Cohnella abietis: one gene and its partner. The protein of the gene in region 1 interacts with the protein of each later gene in a pairwise test. Links are inferred from orthologs where the notes say so. Each region holds a gene or a part of one and is shown in the gene's direction. Other genes may lie near its edges.

Region 1 (4,589 bases):
GACGGTTACAATCTGTCATTCTCGCACACCAAACATTGCTGAGCTAGCTCGCCAAGCTGATATTCTTGTTGTAGGTGTAGGCGTACCTAAGCTGGTGAAGAAGGACTGGGTTAAGCCGGGAGCTGTCGTTATCGATGTAGGTGTAAATCGTTTGCCGGATGGCAAATTGTGCGGTGACGTGGATTATGAGGATGTACTTGATGTAGCGGGATGGATTACTCCTGTTCCAGGTGGCGTAGGACCGATGACCATTACGATGTTAATGGCGAACACCTTGAAATCGGCTAAGCGTACTCAAGCATAGAAAGGAAGTCTTGCGATGGAACCGGCTCGCGCTCTAAGCATCCGCGATATTAATCGCCTTATTAAAATGAAGCTTGAAGGCGATTCCGGGCTCCAAGACATCTGGCTGCGGGGCGAAATTTCAAACTTCACCTTCCACTCTAGCGGACATATGTATTTTACGCTGAAGGACGAAGGTGGAAGACTTAAATGTATTATGTTTGCCTCCTACAACCAACGGCTTCCTTTTGCTCCTAAAGACGGGATGAAAGTGTTGGCTCGCGGAGGTATTTCTGTATATGAGAGAGATGGACAATATCAATTTTATGCAACCGCGATGCAGCCTGATGGAATTGGGAGCCTCTACCTTGCCTTCGAGCAGCTGAAGAAAAAGCTTGAGCTCGAAGGGTTATTCTCTGAATATGTTAAACGACCTCTGCCCCGCTATCCGCGTACGGTTGGAGTCATTACTTCTCCAACAGGAGCAGCGGTTCGCGATATCTTAATTACCCTTGAGCGTCGAAACCCGGCTGTTAACATTTTGTTATTTCCGGTTACGGTTCAAGGTACTACTGCTGCGCCGTCTATCGTCAAGGCTATTCAAGCGATGAATAAGCTTGGGGAAGCAGACGTACTTATCGTTGGTCGCGGAGGAGGCTCTTTAGAAGAGCTGTGGGCCTTTAATGAGGAAATAGTAGCGAGAGCGATTCGCTCATCCTCTATTCCGGTCATTTCTGCAGTTGGGCATGAGACAGATTTTACAATATCTGATTTCGCTGCTGATTTAAGAGCTCCTACACCGACGGCTGCAGCAGAGCTGGCGGTTCAGCATGTAGGTGAGCTTAAGCAGGGTCTTACTCATCTCGAACAAAGAATGGCAAAGTCGCTCAGTATGCTGCTTTCCAAAGCTAGGGAAAGACTGCAGCATTCTGTGAGATCGCCTTATTTTACGCAGCCCAAGCGGAGTCTTCTTGTTCAAGCAGAGCGGCTGGACAGACTCAGAGATATGCTCCATTACTTGATGCAGGCCAAGCAGGCTAGGGCGCACGAAAAGCTGTCGCGATTGTCGGGTAGACTATCTGCGGTTAATCCAAACCAACAGGCTGCCTATGCTAGAAAAAGAATGACAGCAGCAACTCGAGGTCTAGAGCTTGCTATGAACGGGATTTTACGCCAACGTCAGCATACATTCGGCTCACTAGTTCGTCATCTGGATGCTTTGAGTCCACTCAAGGTTATGGCGCGCGGGTATAGCTTGGTGTATGACGAGAATGAGAAGACGCTTGTTCGTACGATTAATGAAGTCCAGCTTGGTGATCGTATAAACGTGCGTTTGGCAGATGGTAAATTGGATTGTCAAGTATGGGCGATCCAAGGGGAGGAGCAAGCAAATGGCTAAGAATAGCTCGATTGGTAAATCCGAGAAAGAAAATGTTGAACCAGCTCTTTCCTTCGAGCAGGCGATGGAGACACTTGAGACGATTGTTGCTAGGCTGGAGAGCGGTGATGTGCCACTGGAAACGGCTATTGAGCTTTTTCAAGAAGGAATGTCTCTCTCCAAATTGTGTGGGTTAAAGCTTGAGCAGGTTGAGCGTCGAATTGAGATGCTGGTGGAAGGCGATAACGGATTGCAGCGTAAGCCATTCGCCACAGGCAAAGAAGAAGCTTAGGATAGCAAAGGGGCAGAGACGTGAAAACATCAGTTGATCTACATACATATATGCAGCAACAACGTGATACGGTGGAAGAGGCATTGCGTTCGGTATTTCCTTTGGAATGGTCTATACCGGCAACGCTTCGGGAGGCGATGAACTATTCGCTGCTAGCAGGGGGGAAACGACTGCGTCCTATTTTTGTTCTTGCAGCGGCAGAAGCTGTTTCTGGAAGAGCAGATTGGGCAGAGCGTGCCATTCATTTTGCCTGCGCGGTTGAGATGATTCATACTTACTCCTTAATCCATGACGACCTGCCAGCGATGGATAACGATGATTATCGTAGAGGTCGCCTAACGAATCATAAGGTGTATGGAGAGGCAATGGGTATTTTGGCTGGTGATGGGCTGCTTACTCATGCATTTAATGTTGCTACACAAGCGCTGAAACGGGGAGTGCCAGCTGATCGGGTTCTTTCGGTTGTTGAGGAGCTGTCTCGATTCGGTGGTGTGTCGGGCATGGTTGGTGGACAGGTTGATGATATGCTCGGCGAACAGGGCTTAACGACGCTTGAGGAATTAGAGCATATTCATCTGCACAAAACAAGCGATTTGGTTACTTTTGCACTCAGAGCGGGAGGACACTCAGCTGAAGCGGATAGCAAGCAGATTGAGGCATTAAGCTTGTTCGGACGTAATGTCGGACTTGCGTTCCAAATCCAAGATGACATACTCGATCTGGTTGGAACAGAGGAGAAGCTCGGCAAGCCGGTGAAAAGCGATGAGCGCCAGGAAAAAGTAACCTATCCCTACTTACTCGGACTAGATGAAAGCCGCAAGCGCGTCGCCACTCTGACCAAAGAAGCCAACGAAACACTAATCCAAGCGCATTTCGCTAATCCTGACCGCCTAATTGAGATAGCAGAAGACTTGCTCAATAGGGACCACTAGATAGGGACCATTAATATCGCGGGAATCCCCTTGGAAAGTCCCGGGATGGTTGGGACATATCTGGACAAGACAATCCCCCCTGATGAGAGTACCTCCCGGGAGGGGATTAGCTGCAGGGGGGGGCTAGTAACCCCAGTAAGCCCAGTAAGCCCAGTAAGCCCAGTAAGCCCAGTAAGCCCAGTGAGCCCAGTGAGCCCAGTAACCCGAGTAACCCGAGTAACCCCAGTAACACCAGCAATACTCCGAAAGTCTCGCTGAAGCTGGAGATAGTGAACGTTTGATACACTAACTCGCCAAAAACCCCTCTATAGCTGCAGATAGCGAACGCACGGTTCACTAACTCGCCCAAAGTCCCTCAGAAGCTGTAGATAGCGAACGCACGGTTCACTAACCCGCCCAAAGTCCCTCTGGAGATGGAGATAGTGAACGCACAGTTCACTAACCCGCCCAAAGTCCCTCTATAGCTGCAGATAGCGAACGCACGGTTCACTAACCCGCCCAAAGTCCCTCAGAAGCAGGAGATAGTGAACGCATGATTCACTAACTCGCCCAAAAACCCTCAAAAGCTGTAGATAGCGAACGCCCGGTTCACTATCGAACCCAAAATCCCTCTAAAGCAGGAGATAGTGAACGCATGATTCACTATCGCACCCAAAGTCCCTCGGAAGCAGGAGATAGTGAACGCCCGATACACTAACGCGCCAAAAGTCCCTCTAAAGCCTGAGATAGTGAACGCTCGATCCACTAACTCGTCCCAAGTTCCTCTCAAGCTAGAAATAGTGAACGCCCGATTCACTAACCCGCCCAAAGTCCCTCAGAAGCAGGAGATAGTGAACGCCCAATTCACTAACGCGCCAAAAGTTCCGCTGAAGTCGCAGATAGCGAACGCTCGATCCACCAACCCGCCCAAAGTTCCTCCGAAGCTGGAAAAAGCGCCCACCATCATCAACTAATCCGCCCGTAGCCCCTCTCCAGCTATCGATAGCGCTCTCGAATACCATCAGATCGCCATGGCAGCAAAACTACAAATTCCCATTTAATTGTGCACGAAGCATACAAGCCCTCACAAAAATAAGGCTTCTCAAATCCGCATAAGCTTTTACTTTTACATTGAAAGTGAGCAATTGTTTGGGCATTGTATGGGGATATGTTATAATAGGGGCAATATCCATTTGTGGAAAGCGGGGAACATTACTTGCTGCTCGATCATATCGACAGTCCTACCGACTTAAAAAAATTAACTTTACCCGAGCTTCCTCAGTTGGCTGAAGAAATTCGCCAATTCCTTATTCAAAACTTGTCCGCCACTGGAGGCCATCTTGCGCCTAATTTAGGTGTAGTTGAGCTTACGCTGGCGTTGCATTATTTGTATAACAGCCCACAAGATAAAATGATTTATGACGTAGGGCATCAAGCATACGTGCATAAGATGCTAACCGGACGTAAAAATCGGTTTAATACTTTACGGCAGAAGGACGGATTGTGCGGATTCGTCAAGCGTAGCGAAAGCGAGCATGACGTATGGGAAGCAGGCCATAGCAGCACGTCTCTATCCGCAGCGATGGGGATGGCTTTGGCGCGGGACTTACAAGGCAAAACGAATAAAGTTATAGCTATTATAGGGGATGGTGCACTTACGGGCGGTATGGCCCTCGAGGCATTGAACCATATTGGTCATGAGAAGCGCAATTTAACTGTTGTGCTC
Region 2 (3,665 bases), 1.5 Mb from region 1 along the record:
TGGATTGCCTGCTATGGCACTTGGTGTGGATCAAGCAGAGAGCGATCTGATGCAGCATAAGCCGCGTTCTGCTAAAGAAAATATTTTCGCTCGCCGCCTTGGATGGAAGATAATTAGCCGTGGCATTCTCATAGGTATCTGCACATTAGCCGCATTCGTTCTAGCACTCAATGAAGGAGCGGGACATTCACAGCAGCTTATTCATGCTCAAACCGTTGCTTTCGCGACATTAGTTATGGCACAGCTCATTCACGTATTTGATTGCCGCAGCTCGCGCTCAATTTTCCATCGCAATATGTTTGAAAATAAATTTCTAGTCGTGGCGGTTTTATCGTCTCTTGTGCTCATGCTCTTGGTGTTATATGTGGAGCCGTTGCAGCCCGTATTCAAAACCGTTCCGTTAAATTTACGTGATTGGGCACTTGTCATTGTAGCCGCTGGTATCCCAACCTTTGCAATGGGAATCGGAAGCGTGTTTGGCACAGCGAAGAAAAAGAGAAATCGCAAAATCACTTATGGCAGAAGCTCTGCCCCACCTAATGTAGCTAGATAATATGAGCTTGTTAATGATCATTAAACGTTGCTAAGAAATACTACCCTGTGCCGGAGCTTATCTCGGCGGGGTAGTTTTTATTTTGACCAAAAGACAGCGAAAGCCGTTTGTGCTTACTTGGTGTATAATGGACGATATTAAATACAACTTGGAGGAATTGGCTCATGTACATAGGTAAAAAACTGCTATTGCTCGGATCAGGAGAATTGGGTAAAGAAGTTATTATTGAGGCGCAGCGACTAGGAATTGAGACAATAGCAGTAGACCGCTATGATCATGCGCCAGCGATGCAGGTTGCTCATCGCAGCTACGTTATCGACATGCTGGATCGTGAAGCTCTTCGAGGAGTCATAGAGAGGGAGAAGCCAGATTTAATTGTTCCAGAGATCGAAGCCATTGCCACGGCGGAGCTCGTCAAGCTTGAGGAAGAGGGCTATAAAGTCATTCCTACTGCAAGGGCGGCACAGCTTACAATGGATCGTGAAGGTATAAGGCGTCTAGCATCCGAGACACTTGGACTGCCAACGGCAGGCTATCGATTTGCTGATACTTATGAGCAATTCGGACAAGCGGCACGAGAACTGGGCTTTCCATGTGTTGTAAAGCCTCTTATGAGCTCATCTGGCAAAGGACAAAGTGTTTGTCGCTCTGAGGACGATTTGGACCGCTGCTGGTCAATCGCGATGGAAGGTGGCAGAGTACAGCAAACGAGAGTTATCGTGGAAGCTTTTATTTCATTTGAATCGGAAATTACACTCCTTACTGTCCGTTCTGAGAATGGAACGTCTTACTGCCCTCCTATCGGTCATATTCAGAAGGACGGGGACTATATCGAGTCTTGGCAGCCACACGAAATGACAGAGGAGCAGCTGGTGGAATCGAAAAGAATAGCTGGCGTAATTACGGATGCATTGGGTGGATTGGGCATTTTTGGAGTAGAGCTATTCCTATCCAAGGATAAAGTATATTTCAGCGAAGTATCTCCAAGGCCTCACGATACAGGTCTGGTAACATTAGCTAGTCAGAATATTTCGGAATTTGCTTTACATGTAAGGGCGATTCTAGGCTACCCTATTCCAGAAATACAAATTGTTTCTCCGGGTGCTAGCAGGCCATTGAAAGCGGAAACGGAGTTAAGCGATTATCGAATAGAGGGCATTGGAGAAGCTTTGTCTGTCCCGCAGACGCAAATTCGTGTGTTTGGTAAGCCAGTTACCAAGATAGGGCGGCGTATAGCAGTGGCCTTATCTACTGCAGGAACTGTAGAGCAAGCTCGCGAACGAGCAAAAAAAGCATTGGATCACCTTAGTGTTTTACAAAAATAAACCCAACCCATAGTCGGAAAAGTGCAAATAAACAGAGGATTGTTGTATGCTCATCCCGCTGAATGACCGTTATGATTAAGAAAATGGATTAACGGATTTTAGCGGGGGGCAGAGGACAATGGAATTTACTAAAATGCATGGCTTGGGCAATGACTTTATTATCGTAGCGGGAGAACATGAGCTTCCTAATAACGTTGCGGACTTGGCTATTCGATTATGCAATCGATTTTTCGGCATTGGAGCTGACGGTTTAGTATATATTCTGCCATCGGACAATGCCGATTTTCGGATGAGAATTATCAACTCTGATGGCTCAGAAGCAGAGCAGTGTGGAAACGCGATTCGCTGTGTAGCTAAATATGTATTTGATAACGGGTTAACAAGTCAAACGGAGCTTACCATTGAAACGCTAGGTGCGGGTGTTCAACCTGTACGATTGACGACGGAAAATGGTGTAGCTACGCTCGTTACTGTTGATATGGGACAACCGATTCTGAATGGATTGGATGTTCCTACAACGATAGATGCCAATCCTGTGATCGGCCATTCCATTACAGTAGATGATCGTGAGTTCGCTTTTACAGCTGTTTCTATGGGTAATCCTCACTGTGTCATTTATGTAGACGATGCAGCCAACTTTGATTTGGCGACTTGGGGTCCTAAGCTGGAGAAGCATCCCCTTTTCCCGCGTAAAATCAATGTGGAGTTCGCTAAAGTTAATTCCCGAAACCAAGTGGATATGCGGGTATGGGAACGTGGTGCGGGACCGACGCTCGCTTGTGGCACAGGCGCTTGCGCAACTTTAGTTTCCTCTGTCTTGAACGGATTGACCGACCGCAAAGCGACGATCTCCCTAGCCGGTGGCGATCTGTTAATTGACTGGAACGAAGCAAATAACCGCATTTACATGACAGGTCCTGCTGCTTTCGCATTCACAGGAACAGTATAAGTTGAGAATGTTAGAAGAGGCTGTCTTTAGCAGGTGGATATTCATCTGCTGAGGCGGCTTTTCTTTTCTTTGCAAATTGGATTAATGTTCAGTTTACATCTCGAAGGAATTGTGCTAGTCTTTAATTCGATAGATATAGAAATATACAATGCGTATGCCGAGGTGAAGAAGATGGTTGAGGATAAAGCAGATATCCAGCAAGCAGTTAAGGTGTACAAAGCACTTGGGGAGCCGACAAGGCTAAAGATTGCTTTGCTGCTGACAGAGGAACAAAATCTATGCTGCTCCAGTATAAGTAGCAAGCTGGAATCCGTAGCTGGCTCAACATTATCGCACCATCTGAAGCAGCTTACGGAATGCGGATTGCTTACCCTACGTAAGGATGGCACGTATATTTATTATAGTGTGAACCGTAAGACTGCGGAGAAATATGCGCCTTATTTGTACGATCAGGAAGTATAGACTTCAATGTCCTTATACTCATCTGATCGCTCGACATAAACGTTGAACGTCGTGAAAGGAAGGCGTCAGCCGTTTATGCTTGTTAGTGTAATTTTTTTGGGTTATATTTCTATATTTTTAGAAATATAAAATTAGTGAATGTAAGTATGTGAAGGGAGCTAGAATAAGGTTGTCAAATTCGTGGAAAATTTATGTGCTGGCTATCGTCAGCTTTCTCGTTGGAACGTCAGAAAACATTATCGCAGGTATATTGGACATGGTTGCAGAGGATATGGGGGTATCACTTGCCGCAGCAGGGCAGCTCATTACGGTGTTCTCACTCGCCTATGCATTCGGCACTCCGATTCTCATGGCCGTTACGGCACGTGTGGAGCGA

Evidence for each region.
Region 2: the proteins of KCTCHS21_RS12250 (region 1) and purT interact in binary tests that used the Escherichia coli proteins (3 or more experiments, as listed by UniProt). The link is inferred for Cohnella abietis from one-to-one orthologs.

What each region holds. Positions count from the first base shown.
Region 1 is NZ_AP019400.1:2,894,894-2,899,482, forward strand. The notes cover bases 1,076-3,928. They hold KCTCHS21_RS12250 (polyprenyl synthetase family protein), read left to right. Parts: upstream 1,076-1,972; coding sequence 1,973-2,884; downstream 2,885-3,928. Other genes in these bases: xseA (exodeoxyribonuclease VII large subunit), read left to right, coding at 1,076-1,681; xseB (exodeoxyribonuclease VII small subunit), read left to right, coding at 1,674-1,952. In the rest of the region: bifunctional methylenetetrahydrofolate dehydrogenase/methenyltetrahydrofolate cyclohydrolase FolD, read left to right, coding at 1-304; more of xseA, read left to right, coding at 320-1,075; dxs (1-deoxy-D-xylulose-5-phosphate synthase), read left to right, coding at 4,080-4,589.
Region 2 is NZ_AP019400.1:4,386,825-4,390,489, reverse strand. What follows is about bases 1-2,797. They hold purT (phosphoribosylglycinamide formyltransferase 2), read left to right. Parts: upstream 1-717; coding sequence 718-1,878; downstream 1,879-2,797. Other genes in these bases: dapF (diaminopimelate epimerase), read left to right, coding at 1,997-2,797; KCTCHS21_RS19285 (calcium-translocating P-type ATPase, SERCA-type), read left to right, coding at 1-553. Outside these bases: more of dapF, read left to right, coding at 2,798-2,827; KCTCHS21_RS19270 (ArsR/SmtB family transcription factor), read left to right, coding at 2,999-3,289; KCTCHS21_RS19265 (MFS transporter), read left to right, coding at 3,459-3,665. UniProt on the Escherichia coli protein: Involved in the de novo purine biosynthesis. Catalyzes the transfer of formate to 5-phospho-ribosyl-glycinamide (GAR), producing 5-phospho-ribosyl-N-formylglycinamide (FGAR). Formate is provided by PurU via hydrolysis of 10-formyl-tetrahydrofolate.